3 regions of the Paenibacillus sp. V4I9 genome follow, and region 3 is predicted to be linked to each of the others. Evidence: riboswitches for the same ligand, from Rfam matches in the RefSeq annotation. Region 3 holds a riboswitch; each other region holds the start of a gene.
The links. A riboswitch is a leader RNA that binds a small molecule or an ion and turns the genes downstream of it on or off. The one in region 3 is predicted to bind cyclic di-AMP.

Region 1: it holds a riboswitch for cyclic di-AMP, as region 3 does, so the genes downstream of both, QFZ81_RS32665 (C40 family peptidase) here and QFZ81_RS01860 (C40 family peptidase) in region 3, are expected to answer to the same signal.
Region 2: it holds a riboswitch for cyclic di-AMP, as region 3 does, so the genes downstream of both, QFZ81_RS35145 (resuscitation-promoting factor) here and QFZ81_RS01860 (C40 family peptidase) in region 3, are expected to answer to the same signal.

Annotation. Positions count from the first base shown of each region.
Region 1 is NZ_JAUSZE010000001.1:7,080,636-7,086,419, reverse strand. It holds gene QFZ81_RS32675 (hypothetical protein) at 54-284, opposite strand; partial or broken gene QFZ81_RS32670 (DMT family transporter) at 347-668, opposite strand; guanidine-I (ykkC/yxkD leader) riboswitch at 758-860, opposite strand; gene QFZ81_RS32665 (C40 family peptidase) at 1,002-1,478, opposite strand; cyclic di-AMP (ydaO/yuaA leader) riboswitch at 1,482-1,620, opposite strand; gene QFZ81_RS32660 (hypothetical protein) at 1,788-2,606, opposite strand; gene QFZ81_RS32655 (M1 family metallopeptidase) at 2,683-4,683, opposite strand; gene QFZ81_RS32650 (hypothetical protein) at 4,831-5,358, shown strand; gene QFZ81_RS32645 (YwhD family protein) at 5,485-5,784, shown strand, end outside.
Region 2 is NZ_JAUSZE010000001.1:7,633,506-7,639,289, reverse strand. It holds gene rsmA (16S rRNA (adenine(1518)-N(6)/adenine(1519)-N(6))-dimethyltransferase RsmA) at 1-751, opposite strand, end outside; gene rnmV (ribonuclease M5) at 1,138-1,680, opposite strand; gene QFZ81_RS35145 (resuscitation-promoting factor) at 1,891-3,030, opposite strand; cyclic di-AMP (ydaO/yuaA leader) riboswitch at 3,324-3,509, opposite strand; gene QFZ81_RS35140 (ABC transporter ATP-binding protein) at 3,792-4,535, shown strand; gene QFZ81_RS35135 (ABC transporter permease) at 4,532-5,764, shown strand; gene QFZ81_RS35130 (TatD family hydrolase) at 5,750-5,784, opposite strand, start outside.
Region 3 is NZ_JAUSZE010000001.1:394,363-400,146, forward strand. It holds partial or broken gene QFZ81_RS37195 (glycerophosphodiester phosphodiesterase) at 1-132, shown strand, start outside; gene QFZ81_RS01855 (MgtC/SapB family protein) at 206-886, shown strand; cyclic di-AMP (ydaO/yuaA leader) riboswitch at 965-1,123, shown strand; gene QFZ81_RS01860 (C40 family peptidase) at 1,126-2,016, shown strand; gene QFZ81_RS01865 (hypothetical protein) at 2,201-2,860, shown strand; gene QFZ81_RS01870 (stalk domain-containing protein) at 2,857-4,380, opposite strand; gene QFZ81_RS01875 (glycosyltransferase family 2 protein) at 4,335-5,504, opposite strand; gene yyaC (spore protease YyaC) at 5,602-5,784, shown strand, end outside.

The sequences.
Region 1 (5,784 bases), 6.7 Mb from region 3:
TTCATACCTCCAATGATAGATTCTAGATGTAATATTTGAACTGTCGGTTAACCTTAACTATCCAAATCAGCGGCGGCATCGAAGACGTTCTCTTTCGGTACCTGAGTCAAATCTTCCTTTTGCTGCACCCAATAACCGACGTTTCTGTACCAGTACTGAAACGAATCGTCCAATTGCTGCTCTCGGTTGCGATCCTCGTTAACATCGGAGTCAACTTCTAACCCCTCCCCGAGAAACTGGTCATTACGATTCTGTTTTCGATTGATATCATCAGATGTATTCACGTTGAATTTCCCTCCTTGTATGGCTTAATCTGCATAGATAGGGTCCGATTTATTCAAAATCCCTAATGCCCAGAAGTAAATTTAAGACCTAGAACACCAACTAAGATCAGAATCATGAACAAGATCCATTGTTAAACTAATGGGTTCATCTAGAAAAAGGGTGCCGATAATAATCGCACCGACAGCACCAATGCCGGTCCAAGCCGCGTATGCTGTGCCGATGGGAAGAGTTTTCGTGGCTGCCGCTAGAAAATAAAAACTTACAATCATCCCTGCGATCGTGACGCTGGAAGGAACTAAACGTGTAAAACCATTAGAAAATTTCAACGAGATCGCCCATACTACCTCAAATACACCTGCAATGACGAGATATAACCATGCCATGATGAATCACTCCTCTTGAATTTGTTATACGTACCTATTAAGTCGCAAAAAAAGGAAAAAGCCCGGGAGTTATATCGCTAAAGCGATATGACTCCCGGGCTTTTTCCCCTCCGTGACCACAGCGTATTCGCTGTGTGTTTCCCCTTGGACCAGACTGGCGATGAACGCCACGGAACCCTAGAAAACGACATGCCGTTATTATAGAACGGCTAACATTCGATGTCAAGTTACAAGCTTCTCTTTATACGCTATGCCTCCGAAATGAATAAAAGCCCTGAAAGCTGCTCTTTCGAGCGGGGCTTTCCGGGCTTCATTCATGAATCGTGCAAGAATTTACTTGGATTCAGCAGTTAATTGGTTGTAGATATCATCCCACAGAACACGTCGGGCTGATACATACCGCTTCGCGTAATAAGATTGGCTAAGTTTGTTTTTCACTATACCTTCATTGGATGCAGAGTGAATGAATTCACCGTCTCCAAGGTAGATACCTACGTGAGAGATACCTTTGCCGCCGCTTGTGTCAAAGAACACAAGATCACCTTTGCGAAGATCCTTTTTGTCAATCCAGTAGCCTTCTTTATTCTGAGATGCTGAGCTATGCGGAAGGTCAATGCCGAATTTGTCGAAAACGTATGCGGTGAAACCAGAGCAGTCAAAGCCTCTTGTTGTCGTTCCCGCATCTCTGTACGGAATTCCGAGCAATCCGTCAACCGTTTCATCCAAAGTGGATTGTGACGCAGACACACTTCCTAAACCTACACTCAAAAACAAAACAAGACTAAAAACAAGAACAACAATCTTTCTCAACTGCTTGTCTCCTTCCGGTGCCTACGAGGTTAGCTGGAGGGTTCGGTTGAAGGTTCCCTATGATCCCTGTCTTGCAAGATCAATTCACCCGGTGTGGTTCCCCCGTTTCCCCAAAAAATGGGGAATTCGGCATGAAATATTTGGTTTTTTGATGCTAGTCCTTGTAATTCGTCATAAACATCGAAATTCCTCCTTTTCTATGCATTTTGTCTTAAAAATATGTCAATAGTTCGGAAAAGAGACAAAAAAAAGCCCCTTTTGCAAGGGGGAGAACCAATATAAGCCAACTTTAACTTATTTTATTTGTTTTTAACTGTCCATTTTTGCAGAAAGAAGCTGATATTGGGATGTTATGGCCCACATTTGGATGAAAATGTGGAAAAGCGGGAAGAGCTGATAAATGATTAGCGCTACCAGACCTGCCCAGATGTAAGTTGCAGTGACAGTGACCCCTGCCAATAGTCCCGAGACGAGCAGGAGGATAAGCGCAAGCCCGATAATAGGAAGAAAACTGCGAACGAAAGTGATGACGGTGGACAAAATGCCAAGTTTGGCAGCAACCGCGAATTGTACGTACATAAAAAGAAGATGTAAGAGAAAGCCATAGACGAGCAAGCCCAGAAACCAAGGCAGCAATTGGAGAACTGCTTGCTCATACGAAGTGGTATGTGCGAATTGTTTTTGCGCTTTAGGAAACAGCCATACGAGCGGCAGTAAGGAAAGCGAGATTCGAACGACATACGCGATTAGGAATGGGAGCATGAGCTCCTTGATGCCTCGGAAAAAGCGATAGCCGGCATTTTGCTGGGAATGGGTCAGCGAATAGTAGACGCCGCTATTTAACATGGGGGTGAGCAGCATGCGAATAACAAGTAGAGCAGCCAGCCACCAGAGGTAGGAATGGCTAAGATCGGTTTTGACCAGTTGGAACTGTCCTTCAGCTAGAAATAGCTGCAGCGCTTGCTTCGGCTGCTCGCCACCTGGATAGCGGTGCATGAGAGGGACGAGAACACCCTGTACAAGCTTATACAGCAGGATGCCCCAGCCCATCTGATACAGGAACAAGACGATCGTGGCGAAAGGTTGCCGTAAAGCCGCCCTGAAGCCAGACTTGATATAAGTTGCCACAGTTGTCCCTCCTAAGAGTTTTGCTTTAGCAAAACTTACTTCGTAAGCATGTACCTAAGAGTTTTGCTTTAGTCGCTTACCAGGCGACCCAGCCGAAAATGGCTTGCAGGAATTGAATGAGACCGAGATTCCAACGGATTTTCCACTTCGTATCCACTTGCGTTTGCATAAAATTATTAATATGTTTATTTTCCAGCACGAGCGAGTAATTAGGATCAATTCGAACCCAGTCTACAGGAGTCTTGTGGGTTAATTTGAATTCGATACTGCTTTCTTTACCATCCCATGTTTTATCCAGTACAGTGCCGTCAGAGAAATGGAACTGGATCGGCACTTCAGGCGAATTGCCGCCGCGTTTGGAGATGAGAACTGCACTTTCGTAGGACTCTGCCCCTTTGCTGCCCAAGGATTTGACTCGGATGCTCTCCACCGAATAATCCATCATCATGGCGCCGTATACATATTGATTGAAGAAATCATCCCACTTCGTCTTGGTCACTTCTTCGACAACGTTCTGGAAGTCCTTCGTAGAAGGGTGTTTGAATTCCCATCGTTGGAAATAAGTGCGCATGATGCGGTCCATCGTCTTACTGCCAACCTGTTTCTCAATGGCTTTAAGTACGAGCTTTCCTCGTGTGTACACATTCTCTGCGTATTGATCATGTCCCGTATAGGCCCATGAGTTCTGCTGCAGGGTATGAGGAGATGTAATAAAGCTTGACTCGACAGGTAAATTAGGGGACACCCCGTACTCCGCTTCCATGACTTTATCCTCTGCATAGGAGGTAAAGCCCTCATCCAGCCAAGCTTCTTCGAATTCATTGCTAGCTACGATTCCATAGAAGAATTGATGTCCAATCTCGTGAACAACGACGCGTTCTAGCTCTAGATCTGGTTTCTTGTCGCTAGCATCCCACGACGTCACCAAAGTTGGATATTCCATACCGCCCACACCGTTGCCTCCTGGGGGAGGTACGACAATCGAAAGGGTCGAATAAGGATACGATCCGTACCATTGGCTGTAGCGGGAAAGTGCCTTTTTAGCGGCATACATATAGCGGTCCTTCAAGTCCTGATGATTGGGATCCAGATAGAGCTTGATCTTGACCCCGGGTATTTGTGCGGTCGAGTAGGGTTCTTCCACATAAACGAAATGAGGCGATGCCGACCAAGCGAAGTCATGCACATCATCCGCATAAAATTGGTACGTCTTCATCCCGTTGTCGGTCACAGCAGGCTTAACGGGGAAACCAGTAGCTGCTACGATGTAGTTCGCCGGCACTTGAATTTTCACGTCATACATCCCGAAATCGGCATAAAATTCCGAATTTCCATGGTACTGGTGGAGATTCCAACCCGGCTCTGTACGTCCTCTTGTTCCAATCCGTTCATAGGCAGCAACTTTAGGGAACCACTGTCCGGCCATGACGAAGTCATCCACATAGCCCATTCTTGCGAAGGCGGCAGGCAGCTTGACGAGGAATTCTGTCTTGATCGTGACTTGCTCCCCGGCCCCTACCGGTTTAGGCAGTGGGATTTTGAGCAGCGTATGATCGTCCTTGTTGCCGTCATCGGGCTGCACGAACGCCATGCGCATACTGAGATCCTCGCCGTCAACCGTTTTCACAGAAAGCAACTTCATACTGCCACTACTGTCTGCCTTGGCTTCATCTTCACGCAGCTTACCACCAGATTCACGCATAAACGTCGTTTTCTTTGAGGCAAATGCATTGGGATACAGATGGAGGTAAAGCTCTTGCACAGGAACGGTTCCCGGATTTTCCCAAGTCAACGTTTGCTGCCCATTGAGCTGCCTCGTTTCGGGCGTATAAGCAACGTTCATGTGATACTCCGCAATACGATAGCTAAGCGCTGTTGGCGCTTGCTTCTCTAATGACTTGGCGCTATCTGCAGGCTGCATGTCCGGCGCCGGAGCAGACTTTTCATCCTTAGAGACGACTGGAACGGCCCATTTACTTGCAGATGGGAGCAAATTTTCAGACAGCAGGACAGTGCCTGCTGCAAGGAGCATGACAACGAACCATTGAACCTTGCGGTTTTTGAATAGAACACTCATGATATCCACCCCGCCTAAACAAGCATCTACAGCATGTATATGTAGACAACCTAGGGAATATTTCTGAGCTTGGAAAAGAATTGTTAGAAGGAGGGGGAACGAAGTGGCTAATTAATGAGTCTATAAGGTATAAGGGGTGTGGAATCGATGTATAAATTTAGAAAAGTGATCGTTGTTTTGAGCTGCTTCGTTGGTCTGATTGTTCTCATCACTGTGCTTTCTCAATTTTCTTGGTTTCCTAAAGCGGTTAACGTACAATCTGGGGAACAGGTTACGCCAGTAGCAGAGATGGATAAGGCAGAGGTAAGTCCTGTTTTTCAAAGCGGCAGCTATCAATTGCAGGGAGAGAAGGGAAAGATCGGCCTCCTGAGTCCAGGGGGTTATAAGGTAAATATGCCTAACAAATATATGTGGCACATATGGAAGCAGGGCGAGCCTCTGACAGGGAAGAAATTCCGCGTTGAAGCAGTGAGTGTTACAACCGGAGAGAAAAAACAGGTTTTACTGCAAAATAATGCCTTAGTCGGGGAAATGAATTGGCCGGGAAAGGTACCGATGAATGGGGCTGATGCGGGGTTTCCCGCAATGATGAGGTTTGATAACCCGGGCGTTTGGCGTTTGGATGCTTTTATAGATGAAAGGGCCGTCGGCAGTATCACGGTGGAAGTGAAGTAGTAAAAGACGGTAACGAGTAACTATCCCCCCACACTAACAGCAACCAGCCCTTGTTCTGGAGGATGACTTTAGCTACAATGAAAGCAAAGCGTCATTTTAACATTACGAAGACTGGAAGGTGCCCTCATGGAAGCGGATAAAAAGAAGCTGGCCTTAAATATAGTAAGTTCCAAAGTGAACCATAAAGGATTCGGTGCCGGAGCGATCGACCTAAGCAACGTATCTGGTGTCATTATTGATGGGGATGAGGCCTACCTGGACGAAGGTACCCTTCATGCCAAAAGCAAGATCGAAAAAGGCATCAAATTCTCAACGAACAAAGAAGATGTGCCGAGTGGCCGTAAAGCTTGGATCGTTTGGGTGGCAGTAGACCGTACCGAAGAAGGGGCTTACTACGCCGGAATGACAGCTTGCGAAATGTTGATT
Region 2 (5,784 bases), 7.2 Mb from region 3:
TGTAAAGGGTTTTGCGCCGCTGGACGAAGGACGCTTGGACGACGGCGAAGAAGAAGTCCACGTCCGCCACCTCAACCGGCGGAGTTTTGCGCACACGCAGCCGGATCACGGCGGAGTCGACGTTCGGCTGCGGCACGAAGACGGTGCGCGGCACGATCGTGACAAGCTCCGGCTCGCAGTGGAACTGCACGGCAATGCTGAGGCTGCCGTAATCTTTGGTGCCCGGGCGAGCCGCCATGCGGTCGGCCACTTCTTTTTGAATCATCACGACGATATTCTCCAAGGGAAGCTTCTCTTCGAGAAGCTTCATGATGATCGGCGTCGTGATGTAGTAAGGCAGGTTGGCGACGACACTGACGCCGTTCATGCCCTCGAAGTGCTGCCGGAACAATTCCGGCAGGTCGGTCTTCAAGATGTCCCCATGGACAACGGTAGCATGGGGATAGGGCTCTAGCGTCTCGTCCAGGATGGGCAGCAGACGCTGATCGATCTCGACGGCCAAGACGCGGCCAGCGAGCTTGGCCAGCTGCTGCGTGAGCGCCCCAATGCCGGGGCCGATCTCAAGCACAGCCTTGTTCGGTCCGAGCTCAGCGGCCATGACAATCTTGCTTAGGATATTTTGGTCAATCAGAAAGTTTTGACCCAAGCTCTTTTTGAGCACCAGACCATTTCTTTTAATAATTTGTTTCGTTTTACTTGGTGTAGCCACGTCATCTGCTGTTACAATCACTTCATTGTTGGGTACATTCATGATATAGACCTCATTATCTATAGGTTCTGGATTTCACATTCTTCATTTTCATTCAAATGCTCATTAAAACTCTGCACCAAATCTCATTCAATTATTTTCTAAGTGGCATCTTTCTGAAGACCGGTATGCATAGTCACGTAAGCTCGTGAGAGCTTCCTGTATGAGTACATACTTTCAGTTGGATAATGTTGCAGGAAATGCAACAATTGCTGCTCAAATCCCGTCTCTACTACTAGAATGTTGCATATTGTACAACTCTTGGGACTAAATACAGACTTTTCTCCACAAATGGGTCAAAAATGTTGTACGAATTACAACTTCAACTTGCAAAATAGCCATTTGGAATAGGATTTGTTGTAGAAACTACAACAACGGCAACATCCATTTTAATTATCAGCTTCCAAATACTCCAAAGCAGCCTCAAATTCCTCACGCGAGATCTGAAACATCGCACAACGCTTATAAAACTGCTTGCCATTGCAATAACCAATTCCTAACGCTTTACCCACGATCAGCCGGCGAGACGCCGCCTCAGCATGAACAATCAACCCTGCGGCCATGAGATCCTCCATGGTCAGCTGTGAGACAGCACCATCATATTCTGTCCGAAGACTCTGAAGAGCTTGACGGATCGTCTCAGGCGTCGCATTCTCAACGCCGATATCACCCTTGTACTCGGCCTGCTCCTGCGTAATGAAAGCATGCTTGCAGCCAGGCACCCTGGCTGCTACAATCTTCCGAATCCGTTCACCTGCGTGATCCGGATCCGTGAATATAATAACGCCTCTGCGCTGCTGTGCAAGTGCAATACGCTTTAGTACGGCTTGTCCGATCGCAGAGCCGCCTGTTTCAATCGTATCCGCCTCTACCGCTCGGCGAATAGCAGCTGTATCGTCTTTGCCTTCGACGACAATCACTTCTTTTATCATAAGCGGTTCCCTTCCCGGTACCAAGGATAAACGACTCCGTCGTCCTTCAGAGACGAGCGCGTTTGTCAAGGTTGATGCGGAGCTAAAGTATAGAACTTATACATTCTTATTCAACGCAGAAAAAGAAGAGGGGTCCCCTCTTCTTTCGCCCAGGTTGTTACCTGGCAACGTATATATGACATTCTTCCCGCTGAAACAGACGTTTACACGTTAATTTTCAGACGGCTTTTTTGGTCCTACCACATACACGGTGTACCCTTGTTTCGTTCCGAATTTATTGGCATAACCATGATCTTCAAAGTAGACATCAATCATTTGACCTTTCACACCGCTGCCAATATCTTCGGCACGGCGGAAGCCAATGCCCTCAATGTAAACCCACCATCCGAGCGGAATTACTTTGGGATCAACCGCTATTGTCCTGCCTTCTGACACGGTAGTCCCTGTATAGGTTTTACCAAAGCCAGGAGATCCTTCGGATTTACCTGTAGATGCCACGTCCGCCGAATAAGCAGTCAACTTCACATTCTTCAGGATTTGTTTATACCCAAACGTTACACCATTCTTCGAAACCTCATCCACACTAGGCGATGAAGACGAGAGAACAACAACAGGATTTTTCGTGCCCACAGACACGACTTTATTAATACTTTCCGTTTGTACTTCTTCACCCACAACTGCTTCCGCGACTAAAACACCATCTTCGAAAGTCTTTTCTTTCTTCTTCAAGAGTACGCCCTCTTTACCTTCTTGGACGACTTGCTCTTTGCCTTTGAGCAGCGATGCGTCGCTCTTCTTTTCCGTATCGAACGCAATCGGCTCAGTTACTTCCTCCGTCTCTTTTTTCACACGGACGATTTTGATTTCATCGCCCGAGCTCAGAGCGGCTGTCGGTTCGGGAGTTAATCGATCGTTCTCCCCAAGTGCAATATGTAAACGTTGCAATGCACTTTCTACCGTTCTTGCAGTTGTGTAAACAGTGGTGGTCTTTCCATCAGCAGTCAATTGAATCGGTGAGGCATGTTCGATGACAATTTTGTCTCCACCCTTGATTGTTGTCGTTGGCGCAGCAGAAATTTCATCGTGTTCACCAATCTTTATGGCTTGTTCATCCAGTAGGCGTTGCAGGACCCATTGCTTCGTATGCACAACGGTTTCTTGTCCATTCACAACCACGGATACGCTCTTGGTAGCCGTACCGTACAACAACACCAAAAACATGAAAGTCATTGCGATTGAAATTATGGCTAAGCTTAAAATCAAACGCAAGTTTTCATGCTTCCATCGCAATGCGAAGGACATGCTGGATGATCGTTTTACATGGGTCTCGCTAATAGAGATACTGCCCACTTCTTCGGTCCTCCTTCAAAGCCTCGCCGCCAGGTTACAGCATGATTAGATTTGACGCGACTAAGGTTTTTTAGTTTAACTTAACGTGTTCGCCATCAGCAGTACGGTGCTAAACCGCTGCCTTCTGGTCGTCCCACACCAGTTTGCCTATTCAACATTCATATGAATTCCGGGCAATTTTTAGTCGTCCGAAATGTGTATAGCCCTTTATGAAGACAAAAAGCCAGCAAGAAGAGGACTCTTCTCGCTGGCTTAGTTTGTATAGTAAAATACACAAATAGCACGCACGACAATCGTTACCTCTCTTACGCTTACGAGGTTAGCTGACGGATTCGGACGTGAGAGTCGCCCTACTAAGAGCATACGAAGTATACTCAAAGATTCACCCCTGTTACTCACTCTGTTCACTCAAGAAGCATGCTTCTTCAGTTTACAGTGGTTCCCCCGTTCCCATAAATGGAACTCAGCGAATGGAAAAATGGCAAATTGGTTATTAAGTTATTATGAAAAGTATATTACGCTGTTAATCTTAACCTGTAAAGGGATTAACACCTACTAAAAAGGGCTAAATCGACTAAAATTTGCTTAAATGAACAACTAAACAGCTATTTTTCTACTTATATCTCACTATCACGTACGTATACACACTCTTTTCAACTTTCCACCCCTAAACTAGGCTTAAATTACAAATTTGTTTATAATGATCGTATAGGAAAGCGATTCATAAATACCAATAATTTGCTAATCAGGGAGGCAATGAGATGGGCTCCATTCTACAAGTTGACTCTTTATACGGGGGGTATTTACCAAATAAACCCGTTCTTCATGACCTAACCTTTTCTATCCGTCAAGGTGAAATGATGGGTCTGATCGGACTTAATGGTGCGGGTAAAAGTACGACGATCAAAAACATTCTCGGACTACTTCAACCGCAAAAAGGATCGATTCGAATCAACGGACTAACTTTAGCTGAGAATTCTTTGTCCTATCGCGCAACCTACGCTTATGTACCCGAAAGTCCTGAGCTCTACGAGGAGCTCACGATCCGCGAACACCTTGAATTAACCGCAATGGCCTACGGCTTGTCGAAAGACGACTATTCGGCTCGATCTAGCTCCCTTTTGGAGCAGTTTCAAATGAAGGACAAGCTGAACAGCTTTGCCAGCCATTTATCCAAAGGAATGAAACAGAAAGTCATGATTATGAACGCATTTCTAATCGAACCCTCGTTATATATTATCGATGAACCCTTTCTCGGCCTCGACCCTTTAGCGATCCGTTCCTTACTAGAACTAATGGTCAAAATGAAACATAAAGGAGCATCATTCCTCATCTCATCGCATATTTTGTCTACAATTGAAAAATATTGCGATAACTACGTTGTCCTTCATCGAGGTCGTATGGTTGCTCAGGGTGATTTAGTCGAATTACGCGGGCAAACTGAACTCCCGGGAGCGTCACTAGACGACATTTTCTATAAGCTCGTACAAGGGGATTCGTTATGAGTAAAATGGACATCAACACCCGTACCTTATGGCAGCAAAGATTCGAACATTATATGAAGGAATCCATGGGCTATTGGCAATACGCAGCGCGTAGTAATTTTATCGGTCTCGTGTTGTTTCTTGTCATCATTTCTTCCTATTATTATGCAAAAATACTACAGCGTCTTCCGACAGATTATCCCTATCTGTGGATCGTGCTTTTGCTGCTCGTTCCGCTTCTATCTTCAAGCCCCATTCGTACATTGGTAAGGAAAGCAGATCGTATGTTTTTGTTACGGATCGAACATCAAATGGGCGCATATTTCCGAAGTGGATTCATGTACAGTTTGACACTGCAAGCTTTTTGGACATTTATCGCCTGGGTTATTTTATGGCCGCTTTATCATCACTGTCTTGGCGCTTCAGAGCAGCATTTCTTACTGATGCTCGCACTACTTCTTCTATTAAAGATAGCTAATTTATTAGCTAGTTGGCAGGAAAGTCGTTTTACTCATGAGCGTACCAGATTAGCTTCGATTAGCTTTCGCTGGATTGCAACAATCGCTCTCATTTCACTGCAATTTCTAACCAGCATTTTATGGGCAAGCAGCGCTGCTCTTCTGCTCATTTTCGTATGGTTAGCAGCCGCTCATTTCGCATCTAAATACGTCATCGGATGGGACTACTTGATCGCCAAGGAAAATCAGCAGCAAGCTCGACTTCATGCTTTTTTCAGCTGGTTCGTCGATGTGCCTCAGATGGGAACGCGAATAGCCCGCCGAAGTTGGATCAGCGGGCTTACACGGTTCATACCTTTTAGACAAGATGCTGCCTATTTGTACCTATATATGAAGACATTGTTGCGTACAGAGCTGTTCGCGATCGTACTGCGTCTCACCGTATTAGGGGTACTAGCTATATCCGTTTCAAGCAGCGGTACTGCAAGGAGCTTAATCTTCATGATTTCTCTTCTGATTTCTCTTGTTCAGTTATCGTCTCTCGAGCGCGCCCATCGCTATACATTCTGGTTGGAGATGTACCCGCTCAATCAAAATTCGAAAGCCGGTTCATTGGCCTTTATCATTTGGTCAGTCTTGCTGCTAGAGCTATGTATCCTGACGATTCCTCTTATGATTCGGTCTTCACAAATCTATCTACTCGTTCCACTCATCAGTCTCATCTTCATCTCTTTCAGCTGCGGTATAGTGCTTCGCCGCAAGTTCGAGAAAAACGCTTTACTTGAGACCTAGCAATCGAATGGCATTGTTTG
Region 3 (5,784 bases):
CTTTATGTCTACCCTTATACGGCAAATGAAGTAAATGATCTGCTGCATCTAACTGGGCTTGGGGTTTCGGGTATCATTACAGACTTCCCAGGAAGATTAAAAGATTTGTTGCAAACGCAGGATTCCAAGTGAAAAATTTCTATGCGAAAAGCCCCGGTTTCCGGGGCTTTACCTTTCATTTTATCTTTAGGAATGGGGACATGAAATGAGTCTTCTTGTTTTGGAGAAACTAGGGATGGCGCTGTTATTAGGTCTGTTGATTGGGATTGACCGTCAACTGAAGCATAAACCATTGGGTATGAAAACGAGTATGGTGATTTCGGTGGCTAGCTGCTTAATCACTATTGTATCGATAGGAGCCGTTCAAAAGTACTCCATCCCTGGATATACGAATATGGATCCTATGAGGCTAGCGGCTCAAATTATTAGCGGAGTAGGCTTTATCGGGGCTGGCGTTATTTTAAGACGAAGTAATGAGATTATTTCTGGACTTACGACCGCGGCATTGGTATGGGCGGCTTCCGCTCTTGGCATCGCAACGGGAGCAGGATTTTATCAAGAAGCGACTTTGGCTGTTATTCTTATTATTTTCGCTATCAATCTGTTTCCGATTTTTATCAAGCTGCTTGGCCCACAAAAGCTGAGGGAGAAGGACTTGGCGATCAATATAATATTCAGTCCTGAAGGGGACATGTCCACACTTATCGATCAAATCAGCGCAGAATACATGAAGGTGAAGCATATCAAAATTAAGGACTTGAACGAGAATCAACAAATTCAGTTGGTCATTTCCACAGCAGACAAACATCGTACGACAACGGTTTACACCAAAATCAAGAAGATCAAATATGTGCTCGCAGCCGAAGTTGAAACGATAAGCAATTAATACGAGAGACTTTCTTGTGGAAACTATTACCACTATGCAAAAGTTGAAACTAATAGACCAACTATGCTAGTCTAACATAGACAAAAAATGCCGAATCTCGGAGCAGCAAAAGCTCTGGTACGGGGGACTTCTTTATTTGGGGTGAATGAATGCTCAGCTGTTTAATAAACTGAGCGCGCTAGGGAAACCTCTTCCCGAACCCGTCAACTAACCTCGGAGGCTTCAAGGAGGAACAATTTTTGAAACTTTTTACAAAAAGCTTTATTTGTTCATGCGCACTTGTTTGTGCAGCAGTATCTCTGTTTTCAGCTCCCTCGGTTCAAGCCGCATCATCAGCATCCACTGTGAAAGTCCAGGTCAACGATGAGTTGATTCAGTTCCCAGAAGTACAGCCATTTATTGACAACGCAGGAACGCTGCAAGTTCCTCTGCGAGTACTATCTGAGAAATTGGGTTATCAAGTAGGCTGGGCGAAGCAAGAAAGCGACATAGTGGTCACGTTGATGAACAAGCAGCAGACGATTCAACTGACAACCGACGAGAAGCAAGCGATTGTGAACAGCAAGAAGATTAGTCTGGAAAGCAGTCCGACGCTTTATCAAGGTAATACGTATGTACCCTTGCGATTCATTACTGAAACATTCGGTTCTCCGATTGAATGGAATGAAGCGAATCGTATCGCGATTGTGAATGTCGATGGCAAGTCGCACATGCCAGCCTGGATTGCACCGCCACCAGCACCAGCTCTGAAGGTAGCAGCGGTGGCTAAACCATCCATGTCTGATCAAATCGTGCAAACAGCAAATACGTTCATGGGTACGCCATACGTTTGGGGAGGCACAACACCCAGAGGGTTTGATTGTTCCGGATTTGTGCGCTATTTGTACGAAGCTAAAGGCATTGATCTACCCAGAACTTCAGTTCAAATGTACGATCAAGCAGGAACCAGAGTTACGGACTTGAAGGTTGGAGATCTGGTGTTTTTTGCAGCAGGCAGTGTAAATCACGTTGGTATTTATCTGGGGAATGATCAATTCATTTCGGCGACAACGTCTAGAGGTGTAACGATAGATAGTCTCGCCAGTTCATACTGGGGATCCAGATATGTGGGTGCCAAAAGAGTTCTGTAAATAAGCCATGTGATGAAAAAGGATTAAATCATCGAACATTTGTTTTCTATGAATCTTTCGAATGAAAGCATAGAAGGCAGATGTTCTTTTTTTTTGCGCGAAATATTGCGATTTTTATCGAAATTTTATGGTTTTTAGCCTATAATGAAGAAATGTTTGGAAGAAAGCAGGTGACACGAACGGCATGCAATTAAGTGTCTGGAAAAGTTGGTTTTATAAAAAAAGACATTCGAATAAAGCAGATAGCATGTATATCGTGGAAAAAGGTCCTGCCATACCAGAGGAGATTCGGGGAGTTATTGATCGATTTTTCCTTACGTATAATCATTTCAAAGGGGCTAGAAGCCTACAGACGGACACGTTTATAAAAGAAGTATTTTACGCAACGAAACAGGATCCGAAGGATCAAAGAACGATTGAAGAGATGGAAGCCTATATTCAGCAGAAAAATGTGCATCGCTTGCGATTAAAATCCTTTGTTGTCGATGAGTATCTTAGCATAGGCGAGAAGGTTTGCATGATTGGTGTGACGAGGGAATTCAGTAATAATCAGAGAAATCGCGTGCTTTATTTTCTAATAAAAGAGGATCAGTCTTGGCGCTTTCATCATATTGCAAGGTCTCACCATGGGAAAGTTCTAGATAAGTTTCAAGTGAATGAGCAAATGGGGTTTGTGGTTGGAAATGAAAAAGCCGCTCTCCTCTTTCTGACACACTCCGGGTCTGCCGATGCATCCACCTTTATATTGGGTGATTATGTGCATGTGGAAGGTTATTTGGAAGTGGAGCAAGAGGTGAGCAGCCAACTGTATTACCGAATTGTACGAATGAATCGCGTGCACTAAAAGCGAAGTGAAACCCGGTAAAGCTGTGGATCCCACTGGATCTGTCCGCCTAAGGATTCAATAATGGCTCGTAAGGGCATATAAATATGACCATCTACTATGGTAGGTGCTTCAGGTAGTGTGACCGATTGCCCATTCACAGTCATCACGGAATGATCCGGTCGAAGCTCAAGATTATTAGAACCATGATGAACGGTTAATGTACGTGTTGTCCCGTTCCATTCGAATTTGGCACCGATTCTTTCTAGAATACCCCGAAAGGGTACCATACTTGTTTCTTGCAATAAATATCCGCGGAACTCATAAACGAATTGTCCATTTACCTCTAATTGGATTTGTGGATGATCGAGACGTTCCACGACAAGTGCGTTGCTGAGCGCTCGACCCGGACTTCGCAGCATGGAGCCGTTCGCATACAGAGATGAACTTGCACCACCATCCATATTCATTGCATCCGTTAAGCCTAGCTTTAGAAGAACTTGCGCCATATCCGCCATCGTAGCAGTCGAGAGTGTCCCCATTACAAACTGATGGGAAGCGTCTAACCCAATGAAGCTGCGTACGTTCGCACTTGTTGTGATTTTGGGATCGGTAAAGCCATCCCGTTTGGTATCCAAATCAACTGCGCCATTCGTTAGCAAATGTGGCCCTGCTCCAATAGCGGCATCAACCGCTGTAAGCATAGAGCTTTCTCCGGTATCTTGATTATGGAGAGATGAAGTCAGCTTCACCATATCGCCAATATGGATATTAGGCAGCACGTAGGTCTTATTGTTGGCACTATTTCCGAGTAGGAACAGCTGCCCATCTTCGGGAATATCGACACTCTGCGTCGTAACGGCTGTAACTTTGCCCTCGCGGAGAACAACTTTGGTTGAGTTAGGAAAGTCGATCGTCGGCCCAAAAGCGCGGTTGTACCAGACGACTTGATCATTGGCGGAATCGCCGTAATATTTGTTCACACCCCAAGCAGTGAATGTGTAGGCTTTGCTCTGATGAGTAACGCTTATTTGGTGCTCTGTTTGGATTCGTTGTAAGCTAGCGGTTTTGTCGGCATGAACCAGAAAGGCAGGATTAATGCCTGAGTGCATGATTTCGCCGGAGCCAACGAGTAAACCATTCGGGTAGCGCTGGGTATCATCTTTTTCATAGGCGTCAAAAAAAGTTCCGTTGATCCCTGCAATCGCATGGTTTCTCGTTAACATGGAGGAGAAGGACTCATCATGGCCAATGCCGCCCTCAGCCGTAACAGGCTTAACGCGCAAGTAGGGATCGGTGAGATCAATGGTGACCCATTGTACAGTAAACGACTTGCCATTATGAGCAATCGTTCGGCTTTGTGTTTGTACGGTACCTTGTGCAGAAGTAGATACTGGGAAGATAACGTCTGCTAAGAGCAGACAGCTGAGCATCGCGGTGTAAGTACGAATGCGGAAACGCGCAAGAGGCATGGCAGCTATCATCCTTTCTGAATTTACTTCTTTTTTAATTCGCGCAGGGAGTAGAACGTTCCTCTCCAATTGATGCCACCTTGTTTCCAAGTTAGCCAAACGGAGCGGACAATCGTATAGAGGAGCAGGGAAGCGCTGATAGGGAGCAAGAAAGCTTCATCTCCGCGTTTGCTCATGAGGCGGAACATTAGCTTGCGGTATAGCCATATTTGTAAAATGACAGTGACAGCATAGACGGCACCTCTCCAGTCCCAAAAGAAGATAAGACCGAGCCAAGGGAATATAAAAAAAATAAGCTGACCCAGACAAGCCAGTAAAGCAATGGTGTAGCTGTAGCGAAAGCCGGAGAAAAGGTTTTTCTCCAGGCCGACGATCGCTTCCTTGAGAGAGCGGTACCATTCGACTTGAAGGATGTGTTTGCCAGACAGAACCTTCTGCCTAAATCCAGCTCGTTTGAGGGAGATGCCTAATTGAAGATCATCATCAGGTCTTAGGGCGATCGATTTGTGCGTGCCAATCGCTTCATAAGCGCTGCGGCTGACCATGTTAAAGGCACCAATTCCGATGCCCGGTTCACGAGCGTTGTCAAGGTTGGCACGCCACGGGCGTACGAATAAGGAAAATGAGAAGAGGAAGAAATGAACGAACCCTCTGAGCAGTGTGCTTCGTGCAATCATGTTAGGGGTCAGCGTGAGATGCTGTACGTCATGTTCCTTCATATAAGTAACCGCATCTGAAATCGTTCCTGGTGCAAAAATGATATCGGCATCTGTAAAAAGTAAATATTGGCCTCTCGCTTGCTGATACCCTTGGTAGAGGGCATGATTTTTGCCAAGCCAGCCTTCAGGCAGAGAGGTGATGTGAATGATTTGCAGCGGTGTGTGAATATCCGTTTTGTGCTGTGACCACTTCCGCAGCTCTTCAAGCCGGACGCCGGTAGCGTCCTGAGAGCGGTCATTGACGGCGATGATCTCAAGGCGCGGATAATTTTGCGTGAGTAGATGTCGAACGGTTTCTAGGATGGTACTCTCCTCTTCTTTGGCGGCGATAATGACCGAAACGAGTGGAGGCTTGTCCGGGAGCTTCGTGGATTTGGGCAGTGTATGCAGTAAATGTATGCCTTTATGCACATCAAAAGTGATATAAAGCCAGTAGAGGAGGGTCAGAATCGCGATAATTCCTAGGGTGGACATGGTATGCCTCCTTGTGAAAGAATAGAAGTTGACCGCATTATATCATTCATCACGAGTGAGGGGAAATTTTGCTGGATGCGTGTTAAGGGAGGATCTGATGGGGGAAGAACGGATTGAACCGCGGGAGCAGTATTGGAAAAAGATGAATGGCGAGCAGTTGGCCATCTTTCTCAAGGCAATTGGGAAAAAGTCGGTGATGAAGCCGGATTCGTTGGCTTTTGTATGTATAGGAACAGATCGATCTACAGGCGATTCACTGGGCCCGCTTGTAGGGAGCAGA